DNA from 3 places in the Calderihabitans maritimus genome. Region 2 is predicted to be linked to each of the others. Evidence: riboswitches for the same ligand, from Rfam matches in the RefSeq annotation. Region 2 holds a riboswitch; each other region holds the start of a gene.
What was found. Region 2 has a riboswitch for cyclic di-GMP ahead of KKC1_RS10015 (HD-GYP domain-containing protein). Riboswitches for the same ligand answer to the same signal wherever they lie in the genome.
Positions count from the first base shown of each region.

Region 1: linked by a shared signal. The riboswitch ahead of KKC1_RS12065 (cytochrome c3 family protein) and the one ahead of KKC1_RS10015 (HD-GYP domain-containing protein) in region 2 are both predicted to bind cyclic di-GMP.
Region 3: linked by a shared signal. The riboswitch ahead of KKC1_RS05790 (DeoR/GlpR family DNA-binding transcription regulator) and the one ahead of KKC1_RS10015 (HD-GYP domain-containing protein) in region 2 are both predicted to bind cyclic di-GMP.

Region 1 covers NZ_BDGJ01000164.1:39,400-44,985, reverse strand. Annotated here, with positions in the region: gene hemA (glutamyl-tRNA reductase) at 1-262, opposite strand, end outside; gene KKC1_RS12075 (precorrin-2 dehydrogenase/sirohydrochlorin ferrochelatase family protein) at 244-879, opposite strand; gene KKC1_RS12070 (NHL repeat-containing protein) at 1,030-1,983, opposite strand; gene KKC1_RS12065 (cytochrome c3 family protein) at 2,035-3,189, opposite strand; cyclic di-GMP riboswitch class I at 3,481-3,565, opposite strand; gene KKC1_RS12060 (B12-binding domain-containing radical SAM protein) at 3,680-5,125, opposite strand; gene KKC1_RS12055 (hypothetical protein) at 5,125-5,499, opposite strand.
Region 2 covers NZ_BDGJ01000116.1:8,414-13,999, reverse strand. Annotated here, with positions in the region: gene KKC1_RS10025 (hypothetical protein) at 174-425, opposite strand; gene KKC1_RS10020 (bifunctional diguanylate cyclase/phosphohydrolase) at 468-1,835, opposite strand; gene KKC1_RS10015 (HD-GYP domain-containing protein) at 1,860-2,831, opposite strand; cyclic di-GMP riboswitch class I at 2,917-3,001, opposite strand; cyclic di-GMP riboswitch class I at 3,121-3,205, opposite strand; gene KKC1_RS10010 (manganese catalase family protein) at 3,333-3,905, opposite strand; gene KKC1_RS10005 (spore coat protein CotJB) at 3,920-4,156, opposite strand; gene KKC1_RS10000 (spore coat associated protein CotJA) at 4,196-4,402, opposite strand; gene KKC1_RS17070 (peptidoglycan DD-metalloendopeptidase family protein) at 4,541-5,586, opposite strand, start outside.
Region 3 covers NZ_BDGJ01000059.1:6,703-12,288, forward strand. Annotated here, with positions in the region: gene KKC1_RS05780 (PTS fructose transporter subunit IIC) at 1-700, opposite strand, end outside; gene pfkB (1-phosphofructokinase) at 731-1,675, opposite strand; gene KKC1_RS05790 (DeoR/GlpR family DNA-binding transcription regulator) at 1,686-2,453, opposite strand; partial or broken gene KKC1_RS15680 (ISLre2 family transposase) at 2,738-2,890, shown strand; cyclic di-GMP riboswitch class I at 2,943-3,025, opposite strand; gene nrdG (anaerobic ribonucleoside-triphosphate reductase activating protein) at 3,118-3,624, opposite strand; gene nrdD (anaerobic ribonucleoside-triphosphate reductase) at 3,649-5,586, opposite strand, start outside.

The DNA of each region.
Region 1 (5,586 bases), on a different contig from region 2:
GAAACTCCCGCAGTTCAGTCAGGGGCATGTTACATCGCCGGCTCAGGAATGTGTGCAGGCTGGCCAAGCCGGCCTCTACGTCCGTTGTAGCCGCATACAGCTCCGTCCGGTTGCACGTAGACAGAATCACGCAGCCCTCAATCTGCGGCTGTTCTTTTAATTCTGCCAGTGCCTCCGGTAAGCTTTCTTCCGAAAAGGCCAGTTTCTCCCGCACCTCCACAGGAGCCGTTTTGTGATTTAAACCTACCGTAAGGATAAACATCTACTTATCCGCTCCCTTATCATTTTTTTGTTCCCCTGCTTGATCAATTCCAGCAGGTCACTCTCTACCAGACAGCGAAAAACTTCTTTCCTCTTAAGGGGGTCCTGACAGGCCTTCAGAACCTCATCTCGCACTTCTCCCAGCAGGTCGGTAAGCTCGGCGTACTCCGGGCCAAACTCTTCTTCCAGCTTTTTTTTGATTTTTCCGGCCAGGTACGGACTTTTACCCCCGGTGGACACGGCAATGGCCAGCGAACCCCGACGCAATACGGCCGGAACTATAAATGTACACAAAGCGGGAGCGTCTACTACATTCACCGGTATGTCTCGCGCATGGCATTCCCGGGCTACCTGCTCGTTAACGCTTTTGTCACCGGTAGCGCTGACCACCAGGAAATACCCTTCCACATCTCCGGCCTGGTAGGGTCGCGCCAGATACTGGATGGCGCCACGGCGGGCCAGCTCTTCCAGTCCACCGGTCAGCTGGGGACTGATTACGGTAACCGCCGCCCCGGCCCTCAGCAAATCTCTAACTTTTCGTTCCGCAACCTTTCCCCCGCCCACCACCAGGCAAGGTCTCCGGGAAAGGTCAAAAAAGACCGGGTAATAACTGGTCATCCTATCATCCTAACTCGGGAAATAATGTCCCTCTAATTATAACATTATCTCTTTAGAATATTAACCCGGTTTGAGAAAGTTGTAACAAGCAATCGGTTAACTTATTCGAGATTTGTCAGGCATTTCCTGCTTCCAGTCTAAAAATGTTTTCTATTCCCAAATTTGAATCCTTCCGTTACCGGTATCAGCAATAAATATCTTACCCTCCCGGACAAAAATCCCCATCGGGAATTTTAAGTCCCTACCAAAGCTGAATATTTCCTCTCCCTTAAGATTAAAAACGCGGATCACTCCCGCCAAAGCGTCCACCGCCATGACTCTGCCTAATTCATCCACAGCTACTCCGCGCAAAGCGACAAAAGGTCGACCACCGTTTGCGGTTCCGTCAACCGTAAATTTCACCTTCCCTCGGGCGTCAAACACCTGAATGCGCCGGTTGCCCGCATCCGTTACCCATAACCTTCCTTGCGTGTCTACCGCTATCCCGTGGGGATACTGTAATATCCCTGGCTCCCCTGCTTTCTTTCCCAAGCTTTTGAGCACCCGGTTCTTCTCGTCCAGGATAACGACGCGGTGCCCTTTCAGGTCCGATAAAATTGTCTGACCCTTGCCGTCTATCACTACGGCTCCCGGCCGCACCGTACCCAGCTTATCTTTTACCACTACTTCCCGGGCTTTTTCGGAAAAACCCAGCTCAAAAACAACCTCTCTCCCGGCATCCGCGACCAGGATATTGTCCCCCCGCTTCACTATACCGTATAGATAGCTGTCGCTCGATCTTCCCGGTGGCGTGAAACTACGCATGTGTTCACCGGAGGCGCTAAAAACCTCCACTCTGCCCCTGCCCGCATCCGAGACATATACATTCCCGACTTCGTCCACGTAAACGCCTACCGGTCGAATAAGCCTGTACTCCCCGTGCCCGCCAATACTTCCCCGGTATTGAGGCACACGGTTGAACGCCTCTTGCTTCTCTTCATTCTGCCTCCGCCTCTCCAACCCTGCTTCCATCTTTACCAAGCCTGCGTAAATATAGGAGATTACGGCGGTTAGAATAAGCAATCCCAGCACTGCTATCAGCCAAATACGATCTCCTTTTTTCACCGTTTCTCCCCCAAAAAGGGAGCAACTGCCCGCGGCAGTTGCTCGTTAAGTTTAATATACGTTACGGTAGACGCTATTTGTTTCATCATGGTTCACGTCGTGACAGCTCAGAAAACAAGCACCGCCCTCAATGCTATTGTAATTGTGCTTGTAAGTGGGGTCATCATAAATATATGCTGAAACCGTACCGGCGGGAAATCCTACCAGGTGCTTCTCATAGGGGTTTTCCGCCGTAAGAGGTCCATGCGGGCGGTGGCATTCACGGCAGACAGCCGTGCCCTTACTGGTATCGTCCAGATGTAACTCGTGGAGGTTGCGGTTGTACTGGTCGTCATAGAAACCGCTGCCTGACCCCAAAATTTCCGTCTCAGTATGACAGTTGCTCCGGAAACAGGTCTTAAAATCATTAGCGTCGAAGTACACGCTACGGTTAACACTCGCATTCATATCATAGGAAGCAATAAGATACTTTTCTTCCGGGCCGCCGTGAGGATCATGACAGGAACTGCATTCGTAACTTTCATGCGCATTGATATAAGTATCCTCGTACACACTCTTCCCTTCCCAGCCGCTCCCTGAGCTGGCTGAATGGCAATCGTAACACAGAGTGCGGTCGTTATCCAAATATAACAAATAAGGATACTGGCTGCCGTGCTGCTCGTGACAACCGTTACAACTAATACCGGTACCTGAAACCGGTTCCAAACTGCCAGCATCGTGACCACTACCGTCCTGAGGATAATAGGTTTCTTCGGCCGGGTGGCAGGACCAGCAAAACTTTTCCCCTCCTCCCTGGTAATACACCGTCTCGTTCACACTGGCCTGTAGAATCCTGGGGGAGCTGACTGGAGTGAGGTGAGGATTATGACAGTTATTGCAACTGATAACTTGTTCCGGAACGGGATGGCGGTACGTTTTGGAAAACTCATCATATACCTGGTCATAAACACTCTGTCCCACTGTGCTGTGGCAGACGTAACAAAGGTCGGTTACCGAACTTTCGTTAATTAGCTTTTCCCCTTCCGCCCCGTGACTGGTATGGCACTGAGCGCAAAACTGCGTATCGGATGTATAGCTGCCGTGGGGTTCAGGATAATACTGCCCAAACCCCGTAGAAATGCGTAATAAACTCCCCAAAGCCATTAATACCAGAACCGTTAGAGTCAGCCGCCCTGCCCGAACGGTGCCTCTCAAATCTATCATCATGACATCACTCGCCCTGTTACGAAGGTTATTCATCCTTGAAAACACTACTTCTTATTACATGCAGACACCCCGATAGTCCCTCCGCAACAGGTGATTGCTTCTACCGGTGCTGCCGTCGTCGTACGGTTCTCGCCGTCGCGGGTAAGCTTCTGACACCCATGACTTGGTAGCACCAGCACCTCGAGCACCCTGCTACGGCAGAACAACCGGGGTGCATGCGAGAGCTGCCATAACAAGCAGTTGGCCCGCCGTAAAAAAAAGCTACCCCATCCGAGATAGCCCTCTTCTATCCGTGGCAGCTGGCTGTCATAGCCCTACGGCCTTAGACCCTGTAGCTTTGCGTCCCTGCCTTTCGACAGGTTTGCCCTTAGCACAATATTATTAATTTTTTAATCTTCTTTACATAATAATAATTAAATTTGCTATTAATTTCAAGTATTTTCTCAACAATTTTCAACGATTTTTTCTCTTTTCACCAGGAACTTCCTTATTAATCCAAAAGTTTAAGCAGATCCCGAACCATTTTGGGCATCCTGCCTAGACTGAGCACATGCTTCTGCAGAAAGGAATTGTCCATAATGGCACGCATACACTGAATGGCATAGCGGCGCTTGAACTCATTTTTCAAAGAGGTCCATTCCGGAATTTTACCAAAGTAAAATGAACGGTAACATTCCAAAACCTTTTGAAACAACTCGTCGGTAGTCATAGCCTCAGGCTTAATTACCGGTTCAACCAGGTTGTACTTAGCATAATCATAAGTAGCCACGTAGTTCTTTACCTCCTCATACATATCAGCATAGGGCCAGGGAGCAAGCAGCAGAAAATGGGCAAAATCGGGGTTGTAGGCCTTGGCCATGGCCAGCGTCTGCTTGATACTTTCCGGTGTTTCATCAGGTGTCCCTAAAACAAACGATGTCTCCGAAACTATCCCCGCCCGGTGGATAATGTCCAGCGCTCTTTTGGAATCACTTTCCTGAATGCCCTTGCTAAACTTATCCAGAATACCCTGGCTGGTAGCTTCAATCCCCACGTAAATATGAATAATGCCTGCCCGCCGGTATTTGTCTATAATGTCTTCATCCCGAATGATATCATCTACCCGGGTTTCAATGAGAAACAGAGCGTTCAATTTCTTAGAAATCAAACCGTCCAGGATGTTCTCCCAGCGTTCCCGGTCCGCTGTAGGATACTCATCGGCGATAAAAAAAATGTCTACCCCATACTCTTTCACCAGGTATTCAATTTCGGTCAGTACATTCCCAGGGCTGCGAGCTCGCCAGGTCTGCCGCCAAAATTTTTGCTGAGAACAGAACTTACAGGTATGCTTGCAGCCCCGGGAGGTAGAAATAATAGCCAGCCGCGATCCCGGATACACGTAAAAGGTGTAATCTTCCCAATCCAACAGATCCCAGGCAGGTGTGAGCTCATCGAGGTTTTGAATAAACCCCCGGTCCGGGGTAACCAAGACCTCATTACCTCTTCGCAAAGCAACTCCCGGTACTTCTGCCGGGTTACCACCGCTTTCTAGAACCTCCAGCAGATGAGGAAGAGTATACTCCCCCTCTCCTCGCACTACATAATCAATGGAAGGGTGACCCTCCAAAACTTCCTTATAACAAAACGTGGCATGAACTCCGCCGATAACCGTTATGATTTGCGGGTCAATTTCTTTTACCCGGCGCAAGAGTTCAGTTGCAGCAGGAAAACTGGCGGTGTACGCGGTAGTACCCACCACCTGCGGACCGTAATTCCTGATATTATAAATTATCTGCTCCAGCCGGTGTCCTTTGGACATGGCGTCATAAATTTTTACTTCATGTCCCGCTTTACGCAATTCTCCGGCAATGTAAACGAACCCCAGGTGGGGCCACCTGCCAGCAGATTCCACGACGCCGCAGTGGTAATCGGGGGTTACCAGCATGACTCTGGCCATCAGGCATCACCTGCCTTCAATTGCTGTTGCAACCTGTATGCTCTGATTTCAATTACAATCCCTAACAGTACCACGCTAAAAAGGAGGATATGCTTGATTATCAATGCCGTCACCTGGCCTCGCCCGGCGGCGGGTAGGTACTCATACTGATAGTAAGCCAGCGCCCGCCCCACTCCGAACAAGAGGTTCAGAACAAGGCTGCCCAGAGAAACCCGGAACAACGTGGGGAAAATTTCGCTGTAAAACCGGGCCACCTGCGAATGCCCGTTCCGCTTCACTCTGGATGTCAGCCACCATATGACCGCGGCGCTGCATAACCACAGCGCCGCGGTCAAATCATGAAAGAAATTGTTAAACATAACTAGAAGGGCCATAGATTATTAACCTCCTGCCTGTTCATCCGTCCCCCTAGAGAACACTTTCCCACAGCATGTATAGTTTCGACCTAAACCGCCATATCC
Region 2 (5,586 bases):
CTTCCATAGCAGTTGAGAGTTAAATATATACCAGTCAACCCCAAATTCCGTCCATTAGAGCCCGAATTTACACCTTTGAGGTCCCCAGAAAGATTCAATTTTAACGCCTCGCTAATTCTGTTTTTGCTGCCCGTAAGAAAGAACGGGAGACACTCCGAGTCCCCCGTTCTTTTTTATTTAAACTGAACGGTGTTTCTATCGATCCATTTCAACCTCCCCTGCAGGCTGAATTTAAAAGCTTTCTTCCTGCTCATTTTCTTATCTCTTCCCAAAACCGTAACCAGGTCCGTAGTCCGACCTTTGTAGAATTTTTGGCATTCAATCGCTTTCCGGCGCGCCTCTTGTCGGTCCGTATTTTCCCCATCAATCTCATTACAGACCTTGAAGGCTACGCACTGAAAACAGGAACGAAACTCTTCCTTCACTAATTACCTCCTCTCTTGGCACGATTGGACTAAAAAGTTTTTTCAACTGATGCGTGATTCCTTATCTTCCTCCAGGGCGGCGATAAACGCCCATACAATTTCCGGGTCAAACTGGGTTCCGGCACAGCGCCGCAGTTCTTCCACCGCCTCCCGTACTGATTTGGCCGGTCTGTAAGGCCGGTTGGTGGTCATCGCATCGAAACTGTCCGCCACCGCCATTATACGAGCATGTAAGGGAATCTCTTTCCCTTTGAGCCCCTGAGGATAACCCTTTCCGTCATAACGCTCATGGTGGTGTAGTACGGCAGGGATAACGGAACGGAGAGAACGAATTGGCTTGATAATCTCCGCCCCGATTACCGGATGTTTTTTCACCAGGTCGAACTCTTCCTCGGTCAGTTTGCCTTTTTTCTTAAGCAGCATATTGGGGACATATACCTTTCCCAAATCATGGAGGAGCGCCCCGTAGCCTATGATTTTGATCTCTTCTTCGGGAAGACCCAGTTTACGGGCAATCATTAGGGCGTACCTCAATACCCGCTGGGTATGCCCGTAGGTGTAACGGTCCTTGGCGTTGACTAGCGAAAGCAGAGTCTTAACGGTGGTAATAAAATCTTTTTCCGAAGCGAGCAGCCCTTTTTCCAGTTCTTTAATAACCGGAAAATAGATAGCATATTTGTCCAACTGCTGATGCTTGACATTTTCCAGAGCTTCCTCCGCATGTTTTAAAAGCTCCTGGCTGCTTTCCCCGTGATCAGGGGAAACGGCAACTCCTACCGAAACCGTTATTATGCCTCCGGGAAGTTGCTCTAGACATCCAAAAGGACAACTCTCAATTTCCGCCGCTAAACGGCTGCCTAACGCTCTCGCTTCCTCCAAAGAGTCGCACGGGGCAATGATGCCTAGTTCATCGGCGCCGTAACGGCAGACTACATCGCCCCGTCGTAAGTTTTGTCTTACGACCTCCGAGACGCTTTTGAGCAACTGATCACCTTGACGGTAGCCCATAGTTTGATTAAACAATTTAAAATTATCTATATCAAGCAAGATAACTGCCGTTTTTCGATTATTATTTCCGTCGGCAAGTTTTTCTTCCAGATAGTCGACGAACCAACGGTGCCGGGGCAGACCGGTTAAAGGGTCTGAATGCGGCCACCAATCCGTTGCCCGGTGGGCAGATTCCCGCTCCGTTGTTCGAACGGAAACAGCTTTGACCCATAAAGCAGCAGCATTAAGCACAAAAATCACAAGGGAAATAAGCAAAATAATTTCCTCCCGCTGGTTCCAGCTTTCACCGCTGTGAGATTTTACTATAATAAAGCCGGTGCCCGCGAGCAGGAGGGTAACCGCCGTAACCCCAATACTGAGCGAGTGATATAAATCTGCTAAATTCCTTCTTTTCCTCGCCAAGGTCCTTCCATCCTTTCGTTCCTTTTAGACCACTTTCAAGCTTCTTTCCACTTGGTCTTCTCCTCTTTCCATGAAACATTTGATAAACGCTTCCACAATTCGGGGGTCAAACTGGGTCCCGGCACAACGTTTCAACTCTTCAATGGCTTTTTCATTAGACATACCTTTACGGTAACTACGGTCAGAAGTCATGGCCTCGAAGGCATCGACCACGGCTATTATCCGGGCCCCCAGCGGGATCTCCGTACCTTTCAACCTCTTGGGATAACCCTTTCCGTCGTAACGCTCGTGGTGGTGGAGAACACTGGGGACCACCGCCTGCAGGGAGGGAACCCGCGATAGTATTTCCGCGCCGATGATAGGGTGCTGCTGTACCTGGTACCATTCAGAAGCGGTAAGCCTGTCCGTTTTATTGAGTATACTTTCCGGCACACCTATCTTTCCGATGTCATGCAACAACGCAGCCCAGTACACGTTATCAATTTCCTCCGGCCGCAATTTCATAAAACGGGCTACCCATCGAGCCAGGTGAGCTACTTTCCTCGAGTGGCCTTCCAGGTACTTGTCTTTCGCTTCAATGGCCTCCACGAGAGCCATGGTTACATCTTCTGTAACCTGGGCCAACTGTGAGTTAAGTTCTTCCAGACGGCTTTTTTCCTTCTCCCATCGCGCAGCATTCTTTTTCATTTTGTAACCGGCTACAATAACGGCAGCATATACGGCTGACATCATGGAATAACGGACCAGTATTTCCTGCCCTGTGTGTACGTAAGGGTCAAAAACAATTCCGTAAACGATTGCCATCATGAGCAAACCGGCTACCATAATTTCCGAAGCCAATCTACTGGCCAGCAGAAGCGGCAAAGCATACATTGCCGCCAGAGAAGTGTGAGGAAACACTACGGCATCCAGTTCAAAAATCAGTAAAAACAGAAGCAACACCCCGGTCTCCTTGCGCAGGGAAACCAGTCGATGCAAAATCCGTCTTTTTTTCATGGCTCTCCCCCTTTCCCTGCCCACCGGCTATTCCGGCTGTTTTTTTAAAAAAAAGGCTACCCTGCCGGGGTAGCCTCCTTCTACCCGTGGCAGCTGGCTGTCATAGCCTTGCGGCCTTAGACCCTGTAGCTTTGCGCCCCTGCCTTTCGACAGGTTTGCCCTTAACACGAGATTTTTACTTTGAATTATTTGATTGTAATACCAAAATCCACCCCGTTAAACCAATCTTTGCGAAGCCACTTATTTAAACAAAAAGGCACCCCATATTCCGGGGTAGCCCTCTTCTACCCGTGGCAGCTGGCTGTCATAGCCTTACGGCCTTAGACCCTGTAGCTTTGCGCCCCTGCCTTTCGACAGGTTTGCCCTTGTACACAAATTTTGAGTTTTTTTGTTGTTCTTTGTCAGTAATTATACCATACTTACCATCTATTTCAAGCATTTTTGGGAAACATTTCCTCATAAAATTAATAATTTATGGTAAAATTAAAATAATTTATAACTTTAATAAAATTTCTTGTCATTTAAGTAACCCTGAACATGATCCAGCGCTTCCCCGAAACGCTGAAAGTGGACTACTTCCCTTTCTCGCAAAAACCTCAAACCGTCCTTCAGGTCCGGATCATCGGTCAAGCGGATAAGGTGCTCGTAAGTAGCTCGGGCTTTTTGCTCCGCCGCCATATCTTCATGCAGGTCGGCCACCGGGTCGCCATGGGCCTGAATATACGCCGCCGTCCACGGTACTCCGTTGGCATCACTTAAAAACAAGGCGCTGTCATGCTGAGCATAGTGAGCTCCTAAACCTGCCTCTTTCAACTTCTCCGGCGGGACCCCTTTCAGCAATTTGTATACCATGGTAGCAATAATCTCCAAATGGGCCAGTTCCTCAGTTCCGATATCGGTGAGCAATGCTTTGGCCCGGCCGGTAGGCATGGTATATCTCTGGTTAAGATATCGCAGAGCCGCGGACAGCTCGCCGTCCGGTCCACCATATTGGGTGATGAGGTATTTGGCCATCCGAACGTCACATTTGGAAACTCGAACCGGGTATTGTAGTTTTTTTTCATAAACCCACATAATATCCCCCTTTCTCAATAATCAATTTCCCAGGGCCAAGGTTCCTCAATCCAGCGCCAGGGATACTGGCTGGGAGAAAAACCGTAGACCGCCAGAGGACCGAAAATCTGCTCATACTCCCGTTTCCGGAGGTTTAACTGCTCTGTGACCCGGTTGTAATGCTCTAGCGCCCGGTTGTCTTCCGGATGAGTGTCCAGATAAAGGCTCAGGTCCACCGCGACGAACTCCAGTTCCTGAATAACCCTTAACATTTCCACCTGTTTTCTTCTCAAGGTTTCCTCACTCCATCCCTAATATTCGTAGGGTCGATACAGCTCCGGGAACAGAGTCCCTTTTTGCAAAGCTTCACCGGGACTGAAAGTCTTGGTGTACTTTTGCCAGGGCACATAGGCTTCGGCCAGCTTTATTCCCGGCGGCAATTCCATCGGAGGCTTCCAAGGATATTCCCCGGGCATACCCGGTGGATATGGATAATGGCCTTGAAAATACCCGTTCATAATATCTCTCCTTTCCCATCCATAACAGGCATATAATGCTTCAATATATACTATGAAAAAGGGATCCGAACGGTACAGACCGCTCTCATGCCCAACAGCCGTCAGAGCATAAAAAAAAGCACCCCTTCGGGTGCTGTCCTACAGGTATTTCCACGGACTTTGTGGCCGGCCATTGACCCGCACCTCAAAATGAAGATGCGGTCCGGTACTCCTACCCGTACTCCCCACGGCACCGATGCGCTGGCCTGCCCTTACCTTCTCACCTACCTTTACATATATCCGCGACAGGTGGGCATACCGGGTCTCCAGGCCGTTACCGTGATCGATGAAAATCACCTTTCCGTAGCCTCCTGCCCACCCAGCGTAAACCACCTTACCCTCAGCATAGGCATATACTCCGTTTCCATAAGAAGCTGCTATATCTACTCCCGCGTGAAATTGTCTCCTCCCGGTTATAGGGTTCCGCCGCCAGCCAAAACCGCTGCTCACCCTTTTTCCTTGAACTACTCCGTAGTTTCTACGGCCACCCCGGGAAACGGTCGTCTTGGTCCCCACCTTAACTATCTGGCTGACCGGTTCTCTGATTACCTTTTCCGCCACTACTTCCCGGTTCTGTTCCACCCCGTTAACCAGGGCTATCCGGTAGGTGACTTCCTTCTCCCCTTCCCGGCCGGGACGTATCACCCGCCGCTCCCGCCGGAACATGGTGCTGTCTTTTCGGTACTCGGTAGGAAAGGGAATTTTCTCCCTCACCGTCTTCTCCAAATTCACCACTACATCCAACAGCGGCTTTTCCGGGCTTATTACCAGCTCGTCTCCCGGATAAAGCCTCTCCGGCTTAATATCAGGATTTAAACGGGTAAGCTCGTCCACCGTAGTACCGTAGCGCCGGGCCAGGAGCCAAAGGTTGTCTCCCTTCTGCACCTTCACAACCTGGGCTTCTTTAAGAGGGGCATTGATCTTCTCCCGGGCCTCCTCCGGCGTGACAAGAGTATCTACGGAAACCTGCTCTTTTTTCACTTCCACCTGCTGTTTAAAGCCCGCTTCTTCTACCGCATCTGTTTCGTCAATACCGGTTAAATACCGGCTCTTGTACTCTTCTAAAATCCCCGTTATATCATCCTTTTTCAAAACCGCCAAATATTTCTCCCCGTCTATGTACAAAACGTAAGCTTCCGTCAGGA
Region 3 (5,586 bases), on a different contig from region 2:
CTTTTAACCATTTAGCAATGTATCCGGCAATAAAACCGGCAATAATTCCGCCCAGGAACCCGGCTCCAATTTTGGACGCCAGCATACCACCTACCAGTCCAGGTGCAAGACCAGGCTTTTCGGCAATGGAATATGCAATAAAACCTGCCAGAACCGGTACCATCAAAGCAAAGGCTGAACCGCCCCCGATATCCATTAAAGCGGCAGCAAGGGTACCTTCTTCTTTAAAGGCTTCAATGCCAAAGATAAATGAAATTGCAATAATAAGTCCCCCGGCGGCCACCAGCGGTATCATGTAGGAAACACCGTTCATTAAGTGCTTATAAACACCTGTACGCTGTGCAGTGCGCTCGGCTTTGGTTTTTTGTATTTCTGCAATATAGTCCTGTGATGTAGGCTTTTTGTCCAACGCTTCATCTAACAGTTTACCAGGATTTTTAATGGCCTCACCAACTGAAGCCTTTACCACAGGCTTGCCTCGAAAGCGCCCCTCATCCACATCAGTATCTGCCGCAATTATGATGGCATGAGCTTCCGCGATATCCTCTTCGGTTAAAGCGTTTTCAACACCAACGGCCCCGCGGGTCTCCACCTTTATTTCTATATTTTTTTCCTCAGCTGCTTTTTTTAACGCTTCAGCCGCCATGTATGTGTGTGCAATACCAGTGGGACACGCCGTAACTGCTAAAATTTTCTTCATAATATTCTTTCCTCCTTGTCTTGATGCTTTTTAAAGTTGGATCCTTGTAACATTTACATCATTTAATAAACGCTGCACTTCGGCAAAGGAACATACTTCCGTGCCTGCCTTAGAAGCCGTTACCGTACCTGCAGCGGTAGCCCACCGCGCTACTTCTTCCAATAATTTATTTTCCAGGAAGGCATAAGTCATAGCAGCAACCATCGAATCTCCCGCTCCGACAGTACTCTGCGGAGTAATTGGGAAAGGTGTTACGCGATAAGCTTCTTTTTTGTCCAGAACGATCGATCCCTTGCTGCCCATGGAAACAACAACAACCGTAACCCCTTCATGAATCAGCTCTTGGCCGGCGGTAACAATGTCCTGTTCGGTTGGCAGCGAACGTCCTACTAACTGTTCAAGCTCATGGATGTTGGGTTTCACCGCAAAAGGGCGTGCTTTAATGCCTTCCTTTAGTGCCTTTCCGTCGGCATCCAAGATTGATTTTACATTTTTCCCCTTGGCAAGGGTGATGTAATCTTTATAAATATCTTCTGGAACTCCACGCGGCAAGCTTCCCCCAAGTATAAGAAAGGAAGCATCCTGTAGAAGGTTAGATAATTTCTCCCGAAATTTAGTTAAATCTTCGGCTGATACTTCAAAACCAGGTTCATTAATTTCAGTTGTCAATTTCGTTTGGTTATCAACAATTTTTAAATTGGTACGAGTTACCCCCTGAACTTCCACAAACTCTGTTTTTATCCCTAGGTCTTTTAAACTTTTTTGAATAACCCCCCCTTGAGAATTCCCGATAAATCCGGTAGCAATTACATCAATAGCAAACTTCTTTAGTACCTTTGCTACATTAACACCTTTTCCACCGGGATCTAGGCGCATCTGTTCGACACGGTTTAGCCCCCCTACATCCAATCGAGGAATGATGATCGTTTTGTCCAGCGCCGGGTTAAGCGTGACGGTTACAACTTTTGGCAACATATGTTTCCTCCTATGGGTGAACAAGATGTATCCCAACACCCAATGCTTTAATTTGACTGCTAAAGTGCTCGTCTACTGCATCATCTAAAATAATTTGATTGATTTCATTAATATCGGCTATTTTGGCATGAGATATTACCCCAACTTTACTATGGTCTGTTAATAAAATAACCTGCTTTGCTATACTTATCATTTTTCTTTTTGTAGCTGCTTCTATTAAATTAGGAGTTGTCAGACCTGCTTCTACATCTATTCCGTTTGTAGCTAAAAACAATTTGTCAACACGAATCATGCTTAAGGCTTGTTCAGCTATAGGCCCGACCATCGCAAGAGTTTCTTTTCTTAGTATGCCGCCTACTACTACCAGTTCAATCCCCGGGTGAGTAAGTAATTCTTGGATAATATTAACAGCATTTGTTACAACGGTTAATTTTGAAAAAGATTTTAATTCTTTGGCCAACTCAAAGGTGGTTGTACCGGCATCCAGTAAAATCGTGTCTCCCTCTTCGATCAGTTCCACCGCTTTTTTAGCAACTGCACGCTTTTCTTTTAGAAAAGTTACTTCTTTTTCACCAAGGGTAGGCTCAAAATTTACGCTTTGTAAAGATAAAGCACCGCCGTGTGTTCGTTTTATGAGCCTGGCTTCTTTCAGTTCTTTAAGATCACGACGAATTGTCGATTCGGAGACCTGTACAACTTCCGTGAGCTCCTGTACGGAAGCCCTCCCATGATTTTGGATATAATCCAAAATAATTTTTTTTCGCTCTTCACTGTACAATGACACCTACTCACCCCTTTCCTTTCGTATTTGATGCACATTATTGACTGTTTTTGATTTTTTTTGATTGTTTATAATTAATAATAGCTGATCGTTTCAAAAATTTCAATAAGATTTTTAAAAATTTCAATAAAATTTTTTATATACTTTTACCCATACCATAAAATGGTATGGCCGTAATTTTAATAAGTAACGGAAGGGGAATAGCCCCCGAGAAAGAAAAGAGACCTCACCCGAAAAACCCCATAAAACAAATCGAAAGGAGTTGAGGTCTCATGTTAAATATTCGTCACCAGGAAGGGGAAGAAAAAAGGGCGGCGGTTTTTAAAGATGGCGAAGCTCCCGCTGGAAAAGAAGTAGCCCTGAAGCTATGCATCGAAGCCGATGGGGTAATGATTCGTCTACAAAGGGCAAAGGAAAAGAGAGGGGAAATCAAAACCGCATGAGGTCGGGTAATACCGAAAACATGCGATCAATACTCAAAATTTTTTCGACAACCCGGCTACCATAGTTTATAGCTTAGGCCCGTGGCTTTGCGTCCTTGTCTTTCGACAAGTTTGCCTTTATCCGGTTAAGTTGAATAGGCGGAACATTGTAGATACACCAACAAACAGCTACCGCCCTGTGGACTGGGCAGTAGCTGTTCGCCAGCCAGTGGTATGGGTCACGCAATTTCTGCCGGTACTGCCTTCCCCTGCCTTAAAGAACGCCGCACGTCAATTATCCGCTGGTTACGGGATCCCCGGAAGGGTAAATTCAAGTCCCTTTCCGCCAGGATAAAAGGCCCGTCCACCAACCAGTCGCTAACCTGCAAAAGTTCCCCAAAATATGGGTTGATCTCCGCGAGGGCCAGGATCTCTTCGAAAGTGTAACCGGTATAAGTAACAATATCTTTGCCCAGTTCTTTGATCCGGCGCCCTAAAAGGCTGAAGGCTTCCGCCTGGTAGAAAGGCTCCCCGCCCGAAAAGGTGACCCCTCGGATAAACCGTGACTGGCGCACCTGCTCAACAATTTCTTCTACCGTCGTCTCCTGTCCGCCCAAGGGGTCGTGGGTTTCGGGATTGTGGCATCCGGGGCAGCAATGGGGACACCCCTGAGCAAAAATCACCAGCCGAATACCCGGACCGTCTACCACACTTTCCCTCACGATCCCGGCAATTCTCAGTTTCATATTACCCGCTCCTTAAGTTTACGTTTACATATGCGGCCTACGATCTCTCAACTCAGCCCGTTTGGCATCATTAAACCTGTCCACCGTGCTGAAATATCCGGTTATGCGTCTTACCCGCTTGATATCCGGGGAACCGCATGCCGGGCAGCTATCTTCGTTAATTACACCCAGCTGGCTGCAACCGTTACAAAAATCAATGGGGAAGTTAATTCCTGCGTAACCCATATCGCATTCTTTCATATGACGTAATATGGTTTCCACTGCCTCCAGGTTGTGAAGAGGTGGCGAGGCCAGCTCCACATAACTGATATGTCCTGCATTGGTATACTTATGGTAAGGCCCTTCTATAGAAATTTTATCAAACATGCTTATAGGAAAGCTGACCGGTACATGGAAAGAATTGGTGTAATATTCTTTATCTGTAACTCCGGGGATTTCACCATATTCTTCCCGGTCCATGCTTACAAATCTCCCCGAGAGGCCTTCCGCAGGAGTAGCCAAAAGGGTGTAGTTAAGATTGTACTCCTCGGCAGCTTCATCTACCTTCTTGCGCATGTAAGCCACAATTTCCAGGCCGAGTTTCTGGGCTTCCTCGGACTCCCCGTGGTGTTTGCCGGTCAGCGCGGTTAGCGTTTCCGCCAGCCCGATAAATCCGACAGAAAGAGTACCATGCTTAATGGCTTCCTCTATGTAGTCATCCATCCCCAGGTGTTCGGAATCCAAGTATAACCCCTGTCCCATTAGAAAAGGCATGTCTTTTACCTTTAACTTCGCCTGGACACCGTAACGGTGATACAACTGACGGACCGCCACATCCAGCATCTTGTCCAGGTATTGGTAAAACTTATCCACGTTGCCTTTAGCTCTGATGGCCAGACGCGGCAAATTAATCGAGGTAAAAGACAGATTACCTCGCCGTTCTGTAACTTCAGGACCCCGGCGGTTCGCAATTACCCGGGTACGGCATCCCATATAGGCTACTTCCGTTCCATAAGGGCTGTTAAAAGAAGAATCCATAAAACTGAAGGTGGGATTCATGCGCCGGGCTGCCACCCTTATGGCCAGTTGGAACAGGTCATAATTAGGGTCACCGGGATTGAAATTAACCCCTTCTTTAACCCGGAAAATAATATTAGGGAAAATAGGATTTTCTCCGCGCCCCAGGCCGGCTTCATAAGCCAGGAGCAAGTTACGAGTAACCTTCCGGCCCGCTTCTGAAGTATCGGCTCCCAGGTTAATGTTGCTGAAAGGCACCTGAGCCCCTGCCCGGCTATGCATAGAATTAAGATTATAAATAAGGGCTTCCATAGCCTGGTAGGTTTCTTCCTCAGAAGCATTCTCTACATAAGGGGCAAGGTCACGGTCAAAAAAGGGAAAAGATTGGCCACCATGCATATCATTTTGGGAACTCTGCAGGATGATAGCAGCTAAAGCGGTAGCAGAGGTAGGACGTTTAGGCGGTCTTATGTACCCGTGACCGTTATTAAACCCTTCTCTCAACAGTTTACCCAGAGGAATCTGGATACATGTAAGGGTCTTTCCGTAAAAGTCCAGGTCATGAATATGGATATCTCCCGACCGGTGAGCCGTAGCAAATTCTTCCGGAATGAACCGGTTTAAATAGAAAGTTTTGCTGGCTGCGCTGGCTATTTGAAGCATCTTGGCCGACGGAGAGTTCCCAATATTGGCATTTTCCCGGTTAGTTTCTATTAAAATCTGCTGCACCGCTTCCATGAGGTCAGATTTGGCTTCCCGAATACGGGTACGCTTGTCCCGGTAAAGTATGTACGCCTTTGCAGTCTTGGCATGACCGTGCTCTATAAGAACCTTTTCCACCACATCCTGAACATCTTCTACACCAAAAATATCTCCGTTGAACCTTTGTTTCAACATTTTCAGTACTTCAACCGTAAGTTCAACCGCCGTTTGCCGGTCTTCCCCTCCTACAGCCTTGGCAGCGGC